DNA from 2 places in the Aurantimonas sp. C2-5-R2 genome. Region 2 is predicted to be linked to the other one. Evidence: riboswitches for the same ligand, from Rfam matches in the RefSeq annotation. Region 2 holds a riboswitch; the other holds the start of a gene.

Region 1 (5,406 bases), on a different contig from region 2:
ATCGCGACCAAGCTGATCGACTTTCGGCGCGGGATCAACGGTCTGACGGCGATGGTTGCGCAAGCGCTTCTGGAAGATCCCTATTGTGGCGATATCTTCGTCTTTCGGGCGAAGCGATCGGACAGATTGAAGATTCTGGTCTGGGACGCCAGACCACGGCATCGAAAAATCCGCGCGACGCACGCACCATGATCGTCGTCCTGCGCTGCCGCGGATTACCGAGATCATCACCAACAATGCTGCCGCGATCGTCGTAACGCCCATCGCGATCAGCCTTTTCTTGGCGCTCGGGCTCGATCCCAGGGCTGCCGTCGTCGCGGTGATGTTCGGCGCCTCCGCATGCTTCGCCACACCGATCGGCTACCAGACCAACACGCTGGTCTATGCCGCCGGCAACTACCGCTTTATGGACTTCGTCAAGATCGGTGCGCCAATGAACTTCATCGTCGGCTTCGCGACCTGCGTGGCGATTTACTTCTATTACGGGTCGTAAGCCATGCTCATTCATGCTGAGCTCGGTGATAGCCGCTGATGGGTGTCTGCGAGCGGGTTCAGGTGCGATTCAATCGGACGATACGGACTATCCGTTTGGATTTGGCCGATCCCGCCGATTCTATGACGTTGATTCGATACAAATGACGGAAGTCTTCATCCGCTCAAAGCCATATTGCCGAGAGCGCTCCGTCAGCGGACATGTCCACCGCCAAGACGAGCGTTGCCGCGAGGGCGAGCGCAAACACGGCATCCCCGGCGGAAAAACCCGGCACGTCGATCATCGTTCTTGACCGGTCGGGCGAAAAGCCGCGCGCTTCCATGGCGATGGCGGTGCGCCCGGCGCGGCGAATGGCGTAGGCAATCAACGGAATGATCAGATGGGCGATTTCAGCCGGCGAAGCGAGACGTTTGAGCTCTTGCCCCTTCCGCATGGCGTTGGCGAGGCGGACCTGTCGCGCTTTCAAAGCAAGGTCCGGCACGATCTGCATCGCCGCAAACAGCGCGTACGCAATCCTCGGCGGCAGCCCGAGATAGGCGGCCGACGCGCGCACGAAGCCGCCCGGATCGATCGTCAACGCGAAGAAGACCGAAATCATGCCACCCGCGATCGCCCGCAGGAAGAGGACGAAGCCCGCCAGGATGGCGTCCGATGCCGCGAGATCGTGGGAGAAAACGGCCAGCGCCTCGGTGTTGTCCTGTCGAAAGAGGACATTGGTGGTGAAGAAGCCGAAGCCGAACAGGGCAAACGGGACCATCAAGACCATAAGCAGCAGCGGCGAGGTCCGGTTGACGATGAGAAGCATCCCAGCAAACAGCACGATAGCGAAGAGTTGGAAGCCGATCTCGAAGACGAGCGTCGTCGCGACGATCCAGACGAGGCAGACGCCGAGCATGGTTAGTGGATTGAGGCGTCTCAACATGACGGTCGGTCTTCCAGCCAGCGCAGGGCCGGCGCCGCCGCCGGCTCCGCGAGGCCGTGTTCGGCCAAGAGCCGTGTGTCGAGGAGAAGGTCTTTCGCCGTACCCCCGCGCGACCACGCCGCCTCCGCCCAGAATGACCGCGCGGTCGGCGACCCGCAGCGCGAAGTCCAAATCATGGGTGATGACGACAAGCGCCCGCCCTTTGTTCCGCAGAGCCTCGATGCGCCGGGCAAGCTCCGCGGCGCCGGTCGCGTCCAGCCCCGCCGTCGGCTCGTCGAGGACGATCAGTCGCCAGCGGTCGGCGGCGTCGATCGCCGCCAGCGACAGCCGGCGCTTTTCTCCTTCCGACAGCGTGAATGGATGGCGCGTTTGCAGCGCGGTCAATCCATAATCGCGAAGCGCCGCGGCGACGCGCTCCGACCGCTCGCCGCCGGCAAGGCGCCGCGGCAGCATCGCGGCGATCTCGTCGCGGACCGAGCCGGTGGCGAATTGGTCTTCGGGAGATTGCAGCGCGATCGCGCCGGGCGCGCCGTGCCGGCGGCCGCGCTTGAGGCGTAAAAGTCCGGCAAGGCTGGCGCCGAGCGTCGACTTGCCGGCACCGTTTCTGCCCAGGAGCCCGACGATTTCCCCGGCGCGGACGGACAGATCGACGTCCTTCAGGACAACGGGGCCGAGGAAGGGCGCGCAATCGGCATTCTCGAGGCTCGCGACCGGTGGCCCGGACGGGTTGACGCGGTTCCCGTCCGGCAGACGGTCGGCAACGAAGGTGGAGACGGCCGCGCGAGCCCGATCGTGTCCGGGCGCGCCCGGACCATCGCGCGGCAGTTGCGCGAGCGCTTCCGTCACGGTCAAGGGCGGTTTCGCCAGCACGACGTCCTCGGCGATCAAATGAGCGTCGAGATCGCTCGCCGCCGGCCGCCAGACGCCCTCGGCGACGAGGGCGGAATGATGGTTGCGGAAGAGCTGACGTGGACTTGCGGCGGCCATGACATGGCCGCGCCGGTCGAGGACCACGACGCGGTCGATCGTCTCGATCAGCCCGTCCAGCCGGTGGTCGACGATGAGGCAGGTGCGGCCGGTCTCGGCGAGAAGGGCGCGCAACCGATCCGCGGCCTCGCGTGACAGATGGGCCGTCGGCTCGTCGGCCAAGAGGATCGGTGCGTCCTGGGCGAGGATTGCGGCGAGCGCGACGAGCTGGCGCTCGCCCCCCGACATCGCCAGCGAGCGTCGGTCGCGCCACTCCCACGGCAAACCGAGCCGGGTCATCAGCGCCAAGACGCGTCGCTCGATCTGGGACGGTGGCACGGCCTGATTTTCGAGCGCGAAAGCGATCTCGTCCTTGACGCTCATGCCGCATAAGACTTGATCGGCGTCCTGGAAGTACTGCGCTACGCATTTCGACCAGGCCGCCGGCAAGCGGCGCTCGGTGTTTTCGCCGAAGATCGCGGTCTTGCCGTCGATCCTGGCCGGCACGCTCGTTGGGATAAGCCCGGTCAGAGCGAGAAGCAGCGACGACTTGCCGGACCCCGAGGGCCCCAAAAGGAGAACGCGCTCGCCACGCGAGACGGCGAAATCGACCGGTCCGACGGCGGGTGCCGGCGCGTAGGGGAAGGTGATCGCCGTGCGCCGCCACGCTGCCGCCGGCGGCAGCGATACCTCGTTAGGCAAGCGCTGCCCGCCGTTCATCGTCGATCTTCAGACCGTGCAGCACGCCGGTCCTGTAGAGCGCCTCCACGACATAATAGCCGAGAAGCCCGCCGAGCAGCGCCCCGGAGAGGCACCGAATGACGAACATGACGACGATGAGGCCGGGGGCGAGAGCCGCGTAGTCGAAGCGAATCCAAGTGTAGACGAAGCTGAACACCGCCGCGCCGATGCCGGCCGCCATCAGGACGGGCAGAGAATAGTTGCGCCAGCGGGTCAGCGCGAAGACGAGTTCGGCACCGGCGCCCTGCACCATCCCGGTCACGATCAGGAGCAGGCCGGCCGGGCTGCCGAGCAGGACCTGCACCGCGGCCGCCAGCACTTCCGCGCCGAAGGCCACGCCCGGCTTGCGGATGATTGCGGCCGCCACTATCGAGGCGATGAACCAAAACCCCATGAAGACATCCATGGAGATCGCGCCGAACACGGCCTGTGCGATGAGCCACAACTGCACCCAGCCGAGATAAAGCACCGCGAAGACGGCGCCGAGCACGGCGACGATCAGCGTTTCGCGCAGGGTCCAAGCGGATGGCATGGCAAAGCTCCTGTGGTTGAAGGTCAGGCGTTGGAAGGGCTGTTGGCCGAGACGGTCACGTCGAGGGCGACGTGGGCCTCGGCCGGCGCGAAGCGCAGGAACGCTTCTGACAGCGCCGCGAAGACCGGCCCGGCATCGCCCGAAAGTTTGGTGCAAAAGTTCTTCGAGCGGTCGAAGACCCCGGACGTCTTCAGGAAATCGATACAGGCGTAGATCTCGTCCATGTGGTAGGCGGCGCCGAGCGGATAGTAGGAGAACTGCGCCGAAACGGCTTGGGTTGTCGGGGCGGCCGCGGCGACGGCCGAGACGGCGCCGCGGACGCGCTCTTCCAGATCGCCGTGCGGCTGGAGATCGGCGGTCGGCGTGCAGAGCCCATCGTCCGGCTCGCCGGGGCAGCCGCGCGAGACGGTCGCGGACAGGACGGTGTGGGTTCCGGTCTTCGCGGCGGCGACGAAGAGGTCGCGCATGGCGGCGAACAGCTCTTCGGGCGGGCCGACGATCAGCGTCGAAATGTCGTCCGTCTCGATGCGGAAGCGCTCGCGATAGGGATCGAGCGCGCTCAAGGAGCCGAGAATGACGGAGACAAATCCGTCCGTCATCGGATAAAGGGAAATCTGTGCGCCGGAAAACATCGCTCGCCTCGCTCCGCTGGCATTACCCAGATCAGCTTGAGGGTTCGAAGGCCTGCCGCCTTCCTCTCAGCCCCAGCGTCGCGGAGCACCCCTGTCACGGGTGACTGTTACAGCTTCGATATCTTCGATGCAATCTTTCCGCCTCGGCGCGCGCCACCTCTGCGGAAACGAGGCTGTCCGGGAAGAAATAACTCGGTGTTCGATCCGCGAATTGTCGAATGCGGGGCCCTACCGCCGCAATCCTTCATCGAACCGCAAAGCCGTGCAACTGTCCCAGCTTTTGACGCTTTACGGGGTTGCCGGTGAAAGGATTTCGACGATCGTGGATTCCGTTTTAATTGATGTGTTCCGCAGCCATGGGCTCGGGCGTGAGGAAAGAGAGCAACACCAAGCCCTGCTCTCGACAGCGGTATCCGGCTGAAAACAGCATCCGAGGCACTTTCGTTACCGGCGGTCGTTGTTCCGCCAATATCTCGCTCGAAGCCGCGGCGCGATAATCCAGGCGATCGGTGCGGCGAGTACCAAGCTCAAAGCGACGACCAGCGGAATCAGATATTTCCATTGTTCCTGCAGGGCGGGAAACGAAAGCACGGTGATCGCGCCGACCCCAAATAAAACGGCGTTGACCATGCCGTAAATCAGCAAAGCAATACGCGTCTGGATACTCACTTTTCCTATTCTCCCCAGGCTTGCCGGTGATCACGAGCAATAGGATAGCCCGGCGCTGAAAATCCCGATTTGATCCACATCATCCAATCACGATGTTGATGTGAGCCTTGCGCATCAGATGTCGTCGTAATCGATGGCTATCTGACCGCATCGCACCCCGCCCGTCAGCTCCGATGACGCCCACCCAGGGGGGTGGTCGCGATCAGCGCATGTCGAGCGATCCTTCGCATGGCTGGGACGATGCCGAAGACTGGCAAAGGACTTCGAACGCGCCATCGCTTCCGCCCAGGCCTGGGTCTTCATCGCAAACATCCGCACACTCACCCGACGGCTCGCAAGACCTTGAAATTGCACCAGTCGTTTTGATTCAGACACTGAGCCGCGCGTGATCACCTCCAGCCCCGAAACCGCACGCACCGTAGGCGCCCCTTTCAAATGATTGCTATTGTGC
Region 2 (12,811 bases):
CGACGGCATCGGAAGATTTCGAGTTTGAAGTCGGGACAGCCGTCCAGACCACCTGCGGCAACGTGCGCGGCAAGGTCCGCCAGCGCGTCACGAGCGCGAACGGTGTCCGCCTTTACATCATGCGCGATCAGGGCGGCCGAGATCGCGCCTTGCGTGCTGACGGCATGATCGCCGCATAAGAATCGGCTGCCCCACAAAGGTAGCCGAAGCGCCGCCGATCACCACATCGGCAGAGCGCCGGGCGCCGTCCCGAAGCCGGCGGCCGTTAGCGCCTCGTGATCTTAGGGTTGCGGGGCGCTTTTGGCGTGCCTCATGTGCCCTAGCCATGCGCCTTGCATGTGACGGCTAAGTCCCTGTTACCGCCTGAGCCGCCGTGCAAACGGCTGTAAAATATGGAAAATCGGTTATGGCGTTCGTCTCACGATTTTGGAGTCGAGTGCACCCTTAACTGCTTGAAAATGTTGGTGATCCCGACTGGATTCGAACCAGTGACCCTCAGATTAGGAATCTGATGCTCTATCCTGCTGAGCTACGGGACCACGCCGGGCGCACCATAATCGAATCCCGCCGCCGGCGCCAAGCCTTGTTCGATGAGGCGGATTGGGCCAGCGCCGCCGCCCGTCGTGGCCGCCGCGCAAAGCCTGGCCCACGCCCGCGCAGGGAGATCGCGGCCGCTACGGCGCCCAGGCGCGGGGCGCGCCTGGGCGCCGTATTGTCGTTGCCCGGTAAATGCGTTTGAATGAAACAAGGCAAGTCTCGTGGGGGCCGGCTTCCGACCGCTGTCGCGTGACCGGCAATTTGGGTCGGGGTTTCCACGGCCTTGTGCTATCGAGAGTTACCTCATTGGTGAAAACTGGAGCAGGGCGGGATCGAATTGACCGGATATGATCGACGTTTCGGCCTTGATCTTGCCAGCGGCTTCATCGCTCTGATCGTCTTCAGCTTCGTCATCAACATCCTGCTTCTGATTCAGCCAATCTATCTGCTGCAGATCTATGACCGCGTGCTGTCGTCGGCCTCCGTCGAGACGCTGGCGTTCATTTCCGTCATCGCGGTGGCGGCGCTGGTCTTGCTCGGCGCGGTCGACGCGATCCGTTCGATGATCTGCGGCCGGATCGCCGCGCGGCTGGAGGCCGGGACCGGCGCTCGGGCGCTCATCGGCGCGATGCGCGGCCCGCGAGCCTCGCTCGGCGACGTCCAGCCGCTGCGCGATCTCGCCACGGTCCGCGGGTTCATATCCGGCCGCGCCCTGCTGGCCTATTTCGACCTGCCCTTCGTTCCGTTCTTCATCGGGATTCTCTATTTCATCCACCCGCATCTTTTCTGGCTGACGCTGGGTGGCGCGACCGTCCTGGCTTTGCTCGCCTGGGCCAATCAGCACGCGATGCAGCGCCCGGTCGGCGAAGCCGGCGAGCAGGCGATGGCCGCAATGCTCGCGGCGCAGTCCTTCGCCCGCGGCGCCGAAAGTATCACGGCGATGGGCATGGTGGGCAATGTCGTGGGAGCATGGGGCGGACAGGAAGCGCGGTCGCTCGACGCGCAGGACCGGCTGAACCGCATCAATGCGATCTATGCCGGTGTCTCCCGCACGCTTCGCATCGGATTGCAGATCGCCATCCTCGGCTATGGCGGCTATCTGGTGCTGGCTGGCGAAATGACCGCCGGGATGATCTTCGCCTCCTCGCTGATTTCCGGTCGCGGACTCCAGCCGATCGACCAGGTCATCGCCGGGTGGAAGCCCGCCGTCGATGCGCGCAAGGCCTGGGGCCGGCTAAGCGTGCTGCTCGCCGTGCTTGGAACCAAGCCCGCCGCGACCGATCTGCCCGATCCCGTCGGGCGCCTGTCGCTCGAGAATGTCGTCGTGTTTCCGCCCAATGCACCGAACGCCGACCCGTTGCTCAAACGGATCTCGGCCGAGATTCCGGCCGGCGACTGCGTCGTGGTGGTTGGTCCCTCGGGCGCCGGCAAATCGACGCTCATGCGCGCCATCGTCGGGGGCATCGATATCCGTTCGGGCGCCATTCGTGTCGATGGGGCCGATATCCGCAACTGGGACAGGGAGAATCTCGGACGCCATGTCGGTTATCTGGCCCAGGACGTTGAGCTCCTACCGGGGACGATCGCGCAAAACATCGCCAGATTCGATCCCGACGCGCATGATGAGGCAATCATCGATGCGGCGAGGAAAGCCGAGGTTCACGACCTGATCCAGCGATTGCCGAAGGGCTATGACACGATCATCGGGCCGGCGGGACAGCAATTATCCGGCGGACAACGCCAGCGCGTCGGCCTGGCCCGGGCATTTTATGGATCGCCGAAGCTGCTCGTTCTCGACGAGCCCAACGCCAATCTCGACACCGAAGGCGAGATGGCGCTGGACAAGGCGCTTGCATCGGCCCGCGAGGCGAAGGTGACGGTGCTCCTGGTCACACAGCGCCGGCCGATTGCCGAACGGGCCGACAAGATCATGATCCTGCGCGACGGGGCCGTGCAGGATTTCGGGCCGCGACAAGAGGTGTTCGCGCGCCAGGTCCAGAAGGCGAAGGCGGCCCAAGAGGCCGCGCGCGCGGCTTCCAACGATCGGGCGGAAGCCTCGCCGGCATCGTTCCCGGTCGTCACCGGGCGTTTTCCGGCCGTGGTCGCCGGCGGGCGGAACCCCGAGACGGCTGACAGCTGACCGGCGGCTTGATGGCGCGGTCGCCGACAATGGAGCGGATACCCATGACGAAGAACGGCGACGGCTGGGCTAGCGACGTCAAGACCGGAATACGCCTGATCACCGTGACGGGAGTCGCGCTCTCGGCGATCTTCCTGTTGGGCTTCGGGGCCTGGGCCGCACTGGCGCCGCTGGCGAGCGCCGCGGTCGCGCCGGGGGTGGTCGCGGCGGCCGGCAAGAACCAGGGGGTCCAGCATCTGGAAGGTGGGATCGTACGGAGCATCCTCGTGCGCGAGGGCGAGCGCATCAAGGCGGGACAAGCGCTGTTCGCCCTGGATCCGACAGCTCCCAAAGCGCAACGCAATCGTCTGCAGAAACAGATGGTTGGCCTGGAGGCGCGGACCGAGCGGCTGACCTCCGAGCGCGACGGCCTGGAGATGTTGTCGTTTCCGCCGGTGTTGCGCCAGTTGGCCGGGACAGAAGGCATCGGCGATCTTCTCATCGAGCAGGAACGCGAGTTCACCGCCCGATTGGACCGTCACCGCCAGGAACAGGTGATCATGGGCCAGCGTGTCCAGGCCCTCCGCGAGCAGATCGAGGGGATGACCGCGCAGCAGACGGCGATCGAGCGCCAACTCGAAGTCGTTCGGGAGGAAGTGTCGCGCAAGCGCACGCTGCTGGACAAGGGCCTGACCAATCGCTCGGAATATACCGCGCTGCTTCGCAGCGAGGCAGATCTGGTCGGTCAGGTAGGGCAGGGTGTTTCCAGCATTCTGGCGGCGAAAATCCAGATCGTCGAAGCGCAGGCGCAGCTGGCGCGGCTCGAAACGCAGCGCGTCGAGACCGCGGTGACGCAGCTCAATGAAATCCGGGCGCAGGTCTCCGATACCGAAGAACAGCTGCGGTCGGCCGAGGATGTGCTCGATCGCATCATCGTTCGTTCGCCGAGCGATGGGATCATCATCAAGATGAGCGTGAATGCCTCCGGCAGCGTAGTGGGGCCTGGCGATCAGCTCCTCGAACTCCTGCCGACCGGCGAAGATCTCCTCATCGAGGCTCGGGTCTCGCCGCAGGATGTCGACGTCATCTCGCTCGGACAAAGGGCCCGGCTGCGGTTCAGCGCGCTCAATACGCGCACCACGCCGACCGTGGAGGCGAAGGTCACCTATCTTTCCGCCGACCGGCTGATCGACCAGACCACCCGGCAACCCTACTACACCGCCCGGCTCAGCATGATCGACGACCTGCCACCCGAAATCAGCCGCGACCAGATTTATCCGGGCATGCCGGTGGAGGCCTATATCGCGACCGGCGAGCGCACCTTCCTGGAATATCTCGCCAAGCCCATCACCGACAGTTTCTCAAGGGCCTTCCGGGAGGATTGAACCGCTCGGCATCGCCTCACCGCACCGTGGGGTCGGCCTGGGCGATCAGCATCGCTGAGCCCTCCTGCAACCCGACGACGATCTCGCCGAGCGCCTCGTTCGATTGGGTCAGGATCGAATGGAACGGCACGTCGACATCGGCCAGCGGCCATTTCGCGCCCACGACTGTCAGTCCCGACAGATCCGAGAATTTCAGGATCGAGAATTGCGCGCCGGGGGTCAGATCGAAGCGGCGCGGCTCCGGGGACAGCGGCCAACCATGCTCACGGCCGTCGAACAGCTCGACATCGAGGCCGCGCGCGGCAAAGCGCAGCGCCAGGATGAGATGGGCGAAGGCATGGTCGCTGCGTGGACCGCCGAGCGCGCCGACAAGCAGCAGCCGGCTCGCGCCCCGAGCGACCGCCGCGTCGATGGCGAGTTCGCCGTCGGTCTGGTCCTTGTCGCTCGGAAAGGTCTCGCGGGGAATGTCGGAGAATTCGCCGGCCGCAATCGCCGGGCTGGAATCGAAATCGCCGACCCACAGTTCCGGTGTGAGCCCCAACGCCGTGGCATGGCGAATTCCGTCGTCGGCGGCGATCACCCGCGTGCCGGATACTGCATTAACAAGGGCGGGTGTCGGATCGACGCGGCCGGCAAGAAGGATCGTGAAGCGCATGGCGCCGTGATCTAGCGCGTGGAAGCGGCGAAGGGGAGGGGAAAAACGTGTCCATCCGTTCGAAGCAGTGGCCGTTGCACCGGTTGCCCTTGCCGGTGGCAGAGCTTGCCGCTAAATCTTCGGCAGCTCACACGGGGTGCCTTCGGGCTGAGAGGCGTCGCGCCAACCCGTCGAACCTGATCCGGATCGTACCGGCGGAGGGATTGCGGGCGTTCGCGAGGCCCTCGCGGCGCGGCTCTTCCGACGTCGCGGCATCGAAAGGCCCCGCCATGACTCCCATCCGTTCGCAACTTTTGTCTGGCGCCGCTGTCCTCGCCGCGCTGTCCACTTTCGTGACTCCCGCCGTGGCGCAGGACGCCAAGCCGACGCTCACCATCTATACCTATGAAAGCTTCACGCCCGAATGGGGTCCGGGGCCTAAGATCGAGGCGGCGTTCGAGGCCGTCTGCGATTGCGACCTGAAGTTCGTCGGCCTGGAGGATGGGGTCGCGATCCTCAACCGGCTGAAGCTGGAGGGCGAGACGAGCGACGCCGACATCGCTCTCGGGCTGACCTCCGACCTCATTCCCGAAGCCAAGGCGACGGGCCTGTTCGCCGACAGCGGCGTCGATCTGTCCAAGCTGACGGTGCCGACGGGCTTTTCCGATCCGGTCTTCGTGCCCTACGACTATTCCTATCTCGCCGTCGTCTACGACACCGAGGCTATCGACAATCCGCCGAAGAGCCTCGACGACCTCGTGTCCGGCGATTCCGAGCAGAAGATCGCCATCGAGGACGCGCGGACCTCGACCCCGGGCCTCGGCCTGCTTTTATGGATGAAAGCGGTCTATGGCGAGGAGGCGAAAGCCAAATGGGCAAAGCTCTCCGACCGCATTCTGACTGTCACGCCCGGCTGGAGCGAGGCCTATGGCCTGTTCACCAATGGCGAGGTGCCGCTGGTGCTGAGCTATACGACATCGCCGGCCTATCACATGGTCGAGGAAGGCTCCGAGCGCTATCAGGCCGCGGCCTTTTCGGAAGGCCAGTATCTCCAGATCGAGGTCGCGGGCCTGCTCAAGAACGCCGATCAGCCGGATCTGGCGCGCCAATTCCTAAAATTCATGCTGACCCCCGAAATCCAGTCGATCATTCCGACCACCAACTGGACGCTGCCGGTGATCGACGGCATCGAAATGCCGGAGGCGTTCGACCGGTTGGTCAAGGTGGAGACGCCGCTGTTCATCGATCCCGAGACGGTTGCGGCGAACCGCAAGGCCTGGACGCAGGAATGGCTCGAGGCGATCGGCCGCTGATGCGCCTGGGCGTCCGCGGTGGACGGCGCGGCGGGGCTCGCGCGCGCGCGCGGCCATGACCGGCGCCACCGACCGGACCCTTCGCATCGGCCTCGGCTTTGCCGCCGCCGCGGTCCTGATCGTCTTTCTCGGCGGCGCTTTCGTGTTCCTGCTCGCGGCGACGGGTGCCGTGCCCGATCTGCCGGCGCTCTTCGCCGACCGCTATATCCGGGGCGTCGTGCTCTTCACCCTGGAGCAGGCGGCGCTGTCGACGCTCTTGTCACTTGCCGGCGCTGTGCCCCTGGCCGTCGCGCTCCACCGCGCCCGTTTTCCCGGACACCGGGCGGTGCTGCGGCTGTTCCTCTTGCCGCAAGCGCTGCCGGTTCTCGTCGGGGCGCTGGCCATCATCACGATCTGGGGCCGCAACGGCGTGCTGTCCGGCGCCTTCGCCGCGATCGGGCTGCCGCGCCTCGACGTCTATGGCCTGGCCGGCATCTTGATCGCCCATGTCTTCTTCAACCTGCCGCTGGCCGCCCGGCTGATGGTGGCGGCGCTGGATCGTGTGCCGGCCGAAAGCTGGAAGCTCGCCGGGCAATTGTCTCTCACGCCGCTCGCCACCTTCCGGCTGCTCGAATGGCCGGCGATCCGCGCCAGCCTTCCGGCGGCGGCGAGCCTCGTCTTCATGCTCTGCGTGACGAGTTTCACGCTCGTCCTCGTCCTCGGCGGCGGACCCCGCGCGACGACGCTGGAAGTCGCGATCTATCAGGCGCTTCGCTATGAGTTCGACCCCGGTCGGGCGATCGCGCTGTCGCTCCTGCAAATCGCTCTGACCGCCATCATCCTGTGGTTCGCGACCCGGCTCGGCGGTGATGTCGCGGCCGGGTTCGGCCTCGGCGGCCGGGCGCTGCGCTACGACCGGCCGAGCCGGGCGAGGGCGGCGATGGATGCCGCGATCCTGTCGCTCGGAGTAGCCTTCGTCCTGTCGCCCTTCGTCGCGGTTCTGGTGCGCGGATTGCAGGCGGACCTCGTCTCGCTCGCCGTCGATCCAGCGGTCCGGCGCGCGGCGCTGACCAGCCTGGCGATCGCCCTTGCCGCGGCATCGCTGGCGCTTCTCGTCTCGGTCCTGGTGATCCTCGCCCTCGAAGCCTTGCGCGGCGCGCCGTCCGGGGCTCGTCGTGGGCGAGACACGGCGCGCAAGGGGCTGGAGACGGCCGCCAGCCTCGTTCTCGTGGTGCCGCCGATCGTCGTCGGAGCCGGCTGGTTTCTGGCGTTGCGTCAGGTCACCGACGTCTTCGCCGCCGCGCCTTATGTCGTCGTCGCCACCAACGCCGCCATGGCCGTGCCGTTCATCGTGCGGATCGTCGGGCCGGCGCTGGCCGCTGCCAATCAGGCGACCGGGCGACTGGCGGCCAGTCTGGGGCTCGCCGGCCTGTCGCGGCTGCGCTTCGTCGACTGGCCGGCCATGCGCCCCGCGCTCGGCCTCGCCTTCGCCTTCGCGCTGGCGATTTCGCTCGGCGATCTCGGCGCGATCGCCCTGTTCGGCAACCAGGACCTCGTCACGCTGCCCTATCTGCTGTTGCAGCGCATGGGGAGCTATCGCACCAGCGACGCGGCCGGTCTGGCGCTGATTCTCGGTATTTTGTGCCTCGGCCTGATGGTGCTGGCCGAGCGCGGGCTGGCAGGCGCGGGAGAAAAGCGATGAGCGAGGTGCTGGCCTTATCCTTCGAAGACGTTCGCCTGGCCTATGAGGGCAGCGACATGCGGTTCGATCTCAAGGTGATCGAGGGCGAATGGCTGGCGGTGATCGGGCCGAGCGGCGCGGGAAAGTCGACGCTGCTCGATCTGGCGGCCGGTTTCGCGACGCCCGATTCGGGACGGGTCGTCATCGCTGGCGCCGACATGAGCGGGGTCGCCCCCGCCGAGCGGCCGCTCAGCATCGTTTTCCAGGAAAACAATTTGTTTCCCCATCTCGATGTTTTTCGCAACGTCGCGCTCGGCATCGCCCCGAATCTTCGCCTGTCCGGCGACGACCGGCGCCGCGTCTTGGAGGCGCTGGAGGCCGTCGGCCTTGCGGGTTTCGAGGCCCGTCGTCCCGCCACGATGTCCGGCGGCGAACGCCAGCGCGTCGCGCTCGCTCGCGCTTTCCTCCGCGATCGTCCGCTGCTGCTGCTCGACGAGCCCTTTGCGGCGCTGGGGCCGGCGTTGCGCAAGGAAATGCTGGGGATGCTGAAGACGCTTCGCGCGGAACGCGCGCTGCGTCCGATGACCGTGGTGATGGTGACCCATCATCCGGACGACGCGGCCGACCACGCCGATCGCGTCGCATTCCTCGATCGAGGCGTGGTGCTCGCGGTGGGGCCGACGCGCGCGATCCTGTCGGGCCGGACCGATCCGCGTGTCGCTCGCTATCTCGGCACAAAGGTTTCTGATTCATGACGCATTTCCGGCGAATTTGCTTGTTAGCCGGGAAGGCATCCATGATGAGGGGGCGCGCCGCGGATTTGCGACGTCGTGTTGCGGATCGATCCTTCCGCGGAGCGTGGCGTTTCGGCTAAGGGTCTTGTGCGAACAGGGCAGAGCTGAATTTCTGCGGCATATTGGCGGGGGCGGTGATCGCACCGATGGAAATGATGTCCGGGGTCTGGTCCGCAAGGCGTGTGACACGCGCGGCGCTTCGCGGCGCGGCGCTGGCCGCGCTTTTGGCGGTTGGTGCGTGTACGTCGTTGGAGGCGAGCCTGGACGGTCTGGCCGGTGATGTCGGTCGTGACGCCAAGTCCGGCTATGTGGCGACGCGCCAGCCGATCACCTTCGAAAACATCCAGCAGGGCGACCCGCAGTCGGTCATCGGACGGGCGCAGCATCCGAAGATTCTGGCGGCGTATGGTGGCGCCTATTCCGACCCGAAACTCGAACGGACGCTGGCGACGGTCGTCGGCAAGCTTCAGGCGGTCACGGAGGATCCGAACCGCGCCTATCGAATCACCGTTCTGAATTCTCCGAACGTCAACGCCTTCGCGCTGCCGGGCGGCTACGTCTATGTGACCCGCGGTCTGCTGGCGCTGGCCAACGATTCCGCCGAGGTCGCGGCAGTGATCGGTCACGAGATGGGTCATGTCACCGCCAATCACGGCATCGAGCGCCAGCAGCGCGAGCAGGCAGCCGAGATCGCCAGCCGCGTCGTGAACGAAGTTCTGGCCAGCGAGCCGGCCGGGGAGATCGCACTCGCCCGCAATCGGCTGAATCTCGCTCAGTTCTCTCGCAAGCAGGAATTGCAGGCCGATGTGCTCGGGATCCGCCACGTCGCCCGCGCCGGGTACGACCCGTTTGCGGCTTCGCGCTTCCTGGGTGCGATGGATTCCTATTCCAAGATCCGGAATGCCTTTCAGGCAAACGATCCCAATCTCGATTTTCTCGCCTCGCATCCGTCGGCACCGCAACGCATCGACCTCGCCGCGCGTCACGCGCGCCAATATGGCCCGTCCGGTACCGGCGCGACCGACCGCGACCGGTATCTGTCGGGCATCGACGGGATGCTGTTCGGGGACTCCGCCGCCGAAGGTTACGTGCGCGAGCGGCGTTTCTATCATCCCGGCCTCGGCATCACCTTCGAGGTTCCCGATGGCTTTCTTATCGACAATACCGCCGAAGCCGTTATGGCGACGGGGCCGGGCGACACCGCGATTCGGTTCGATGGTGTGGCCCTGCCGGCAACCACCAGCCTCGTTGATTACGTCAACAGCGGCTGGATCGGCGGACTTGATCCATCGACCATCCGCAAACGGCGGATCGGCAACTTGGACGCGGTTTCGGCGCGGGCGCGCGGGGGCGAGTACGCCTTCGAGGTGACGATCATCCGCGTGGGCGGCCAGGTCTATCGGTTCCTGACGGCCGTCCAGGCCGCGTCCGCGGCTTCCGTCGGCACCGTCGCCGATCGTGTCGCCAGTTCCTTTCGTCTGCTCAGCGCCTCGGAAAAGGCCGCGCTCAAGCCCCTGCGAATCCGGATCGTGACGGCTGCGGCGGGAGACACGGCCGAAAGGTTGGCGACTCGCATGGTCGGCGTCGACCGCAAATCGCAGATGTTCCGTCTTTTGAACGGCCTTGAGGGCCGGGAAGAGGTCCGCGCGGGAGGGCGCTACAAGATCGTCACGGAATAGTGTCGGAGGCGACGGCGTAGCCATGAAGCCCTTGGCGTCGCGTCGGCCATGTTGCGCGAACGCACTTTGAAGGCGCCATCGGCCGATTGACTTTTGCCCCCCACCCTTCCTATAAGCGCCCACACGAGTGGGCAGCGTTCCGCGCGACGGGTTGTTGCGCGCTTTCCTCCTGCTCCGTACCCAGATTTCGGAACACATGAAGGGTCCGCGCATCCGAGCGCGGGATTGATACGATGAAACGTACCTATCAGCCGTCCCGGCTCGTCCGTAAACGCCGTCATGGCTTCCGCTCGCGCATGGCGACCAATGGTGGCCAGAAGGTCATCGCGGCGCGTCGCGCCAAGGGCCGCAAGCGGCTCTCGGCCTAGTTGCGTCGCGGCCGCCGGACGATCTCCGATGGCCGTCGGCAAGATGAGAAATCGCGCGGAATTTCTGGCCGCGCGCAAGGGCCGTCGCTTGAACGGCCCGTTTTTCTTTGTCGAAGCCCTTGATCGGGGCGATGGCGAGGCTCCCCGCGTCGGTCTGACAGTGACCAAGAAGGTCGGCAACGCCGTCGTGCGCAATCGAATCCGCCGCCGGCTGCGCGAGGCGATCCGCCTTGACGCCGAGGCTGACATGGCGCCCGGCATCGATTATGTGATCGTCGCGCGGCGCGAGGTGCTGGCCATGCCCTTCGCCACCCTGAAGGACGAACTGTCCCGACGGTTTGCGCGTGCGAAGCGGCCGGATCGCGATCCGACCATAGTGAAGCGGCGTCCGCCAGGGCGTCCATCGGGGTCTGATTGATGGAAAACAACCGCAACTTTCTGATCGCCATGGCGCTGTCCATCGCGGTTCTCGTCGGCTGGCAGTTTCTGGTGGTCAGCCCGCGTATGGACGCGCAGAGGCAAGCGACAGAAACGGTTCAGAACGACGGTTCGTTGCAGACCCCGCAGACGCCGGCGGGTACCCCCCAGGAGAATGTCGTCGCGCCGGCGGGGCGCGAGAGCGTCGTGCCGAGTGAGGGTTCCGTTGCGGCGGTTCCGGCGACCCGCGAAGAAGCCGTCGCCTCCGGTGCGCGCATCCCGATCGACACGCCGGCGCTGTCGGGCTCGATCAACCTGACCGGCGCCCGCCTCGACGACCTGCGGCTCAAGAATTACCATGAGACCGTCAAGGATACCTCGCCGACGATCGTGCTGCTGTCGCCCGAGAACCTGCCGACCGGCTATTTCGCCGAATTTGGCTATATCGGGCAGAATGCCGGCGATCTGCCCGGTCCAACGACGAATTGGCAGGCCGAGGGCAACCAGACCCTGACGCCGGAAACGCCGGTGACGCTGACCACGACGAACGGCGCGGGCGTGACCTTCTCGCGGCAGATTTCCGTCGATGAAAATTTCATGTTCACCGTCGAAGACACGGTGCGCAACGACGGCGCGCAGCCAGTTACCCTGTCGTCCTACGGGCGTGTCACCCGCTACTCCAAGCCGGAGGTGGCCTCCGTCTACGTCCTGTTCGAGGGGCTGCTCGGGGTGTTTGGCGAGGACGGGCTCTCCGAAGTCAAATATTCCGCGATCGAGGACGACCTGCGCTACGTGCCGCCGAAGGTCGCCAGCGGCTGGCTCGGCATTACCGATAAATACTGGGCGACGACGCTGATCCCGCAGGCCGGGCAGCCCTTCCAGTCGCGCTTCCTCTATCTGACCGGCAACCGGCCGCGCTACCAGACCGAATATGTTGCCGATCCGATGACACTGGCTCCGGGCGCTACCGCTACCGCGACCAACCGCACCTTCGCCGGCGCGAAGGTCGTCGACGTCATCGACAGCTACGAGGACACGCTCGACATCCGCCAGTTCGGCCAGTTGATCGACTGGGGCTGGTTCTATTTCATCACCCGTCCGATGTTCCACGCGCTGGACTGGTTCTATCGCTTCATCGGCAATTTCGGCCTGGCCATCCTGGCGGTTACCGTCGTCCTCAAGCTGATCTTCTTCCCGCTCGCCAACAAGTCGTACAAATCCATGGCGCGCATGAAGAACATGCAACCCAAGATCACCGAGCTGCGCGAACGCTTCAAGGACGACAAGCAGAAGCAGCAGCAGGAGATGATGCGGATCTACAAGGAGGAGAAGATCAATCCGGCGGCCGGCTGCTGGCCGATCCTGATCCAGATTCCGGTCTTTTTCGCCCTCTACAAGGTCCTCTATGTGACCATCGAAATGCGGCATGCGCCGTTTTTCGGCTGGATCCAGGATCTCGCCGCGCCCGATCCAACCAGCATCTTCAATCTCTTCGGCCTGGTTCCGGTCGATCTGCCGAGCTTCTTGTTGGTCGGCGTCTGGCCGATCCTGATGGGCATCACGATGTTCATCCAGATGCGGCTCAACCCGACGCCGCCGGACCCCACCCAGCAGATGATCTTCACCTGGATGCCAGTGATCTTCACCTTCATGCTGGCCTCGTTCCCGGCCGGCCTCGTCATCTACTGGACATGGAACAACTTCCTGTCGATCATCCAGCAGAGCGTGATCATGAAGCGCAACGGTACCAAGATCGAGCTGTGGGACAATCTGCGCGGCCTGTTCCGGCGACGGGAAAAACCGTCCCAGAGCTGAGCCGACACCGACGGATAGAGGCGAAGGGCCGACGATGCATGGACCCGATCCGGACGATCCTCACCCGGTGGAAGGGCATCCACGGGTTGG

Evidence for each region. A riboswitch is a leader RNA that binds a small molecule or an ion and turns the genes downstream of it on or off. The one in region 2 is predicted to bind thiamine pyrophosphate.
Region 1: linked by a shared signal. The riboswitch ahead of VQ044_RS23385 (YkoF family thiamine/hydroxymethylpyrimidine-binding protein) and the one ahead of thiB (thiamine ABC transporter substrate binding subunit) in region 2 are both predicted to bind thiamine pyrophosphate.

Annotation. Positions count from the first base shown of each region.
Region 1 is NZ_JAZHLJ010000129.1:539-5,944, reverse strand. It holds partial or broken gene tnpB (IS66 family insertion sequence element accessory protein TnpB) at 1-147, shown strand, start outside; gene VQ044_RS23400 (hypothetical protein) at 281-493, shown strand; gene VQ044_RS23395 (ATP-binding cassette domain-containing protein) at 657-3,101, opposite strand; gene VQ044_RS23390 (ECF transporter S component) at 3,076-3,654, opposite strand; gene VQ044_RS23385 (YkoF family thiamine/hydroxymethylpyrimidine-binding protein) at 3,678-4,286, opposite strand; TPP riboswitch at 4,278-4,389, opposite strand; gene VQ044_RS23380 (hypothetical protein) at 4,414-4,707, shown strand; gene VQ044_RS23375 (hypothetical protein) at 4,731-4,955, opposite strand; partial or broken gene VQ044_RS23370 (IS5/IS1182 family transposase) at 5,167-5,301, shown strand.
Region 2 is NZ_JAZHLJ010000076.1:1,728-14,538, reverse strand. It holds gene VQ044_RS20485 (hypothetical protein) at 1-179, shown strand, start outside; tRNA gene VQ044_RS20480 (tRNA-Arg) at 463-539, opposite strand; gene VQ044_RS20475 (type I secretion system permease/ATPase) at 875-2,677, shown strand; gene VQ044_RS20470 (HlyD family type I secretion periplasmic adaptor subunit) at 2,722-4,041, shown strand; gene VQ044_RS20465 (thiamine diphosphokinase) at 4,058-4,696, opposite strand; TPP riboswitch at 4,819-4,917, shown strand; gene thiB (thiamine ABC transporter substrate binding subunit) at 4,966-5,988, shown strand; gene thiP (thiamine/thiamine pyrophosphate ABC transporter permease) at 6,044-7,669, shown strand; gene thiQ (thiamine ABC transporter ATP-binding protein) at 7,666-8,403, shown strand; gene VQ044_RS20445 (M48 family metalloprotease) at 8,598-10,121, shown strand; gene rpmH (50S ribosomal protein L34) at 10,355-10,489, shown strand; gene rnpA (ribonuclease P protein component) at 10,518-10,907, shown strand; gene yidC (membrane protein insertase YidC) at 10,907-12,721, shown strand; gene VQ044_RS20425 (CatB-related O-acetyltransferase) at 12,756-12,811, shown strand, end outside.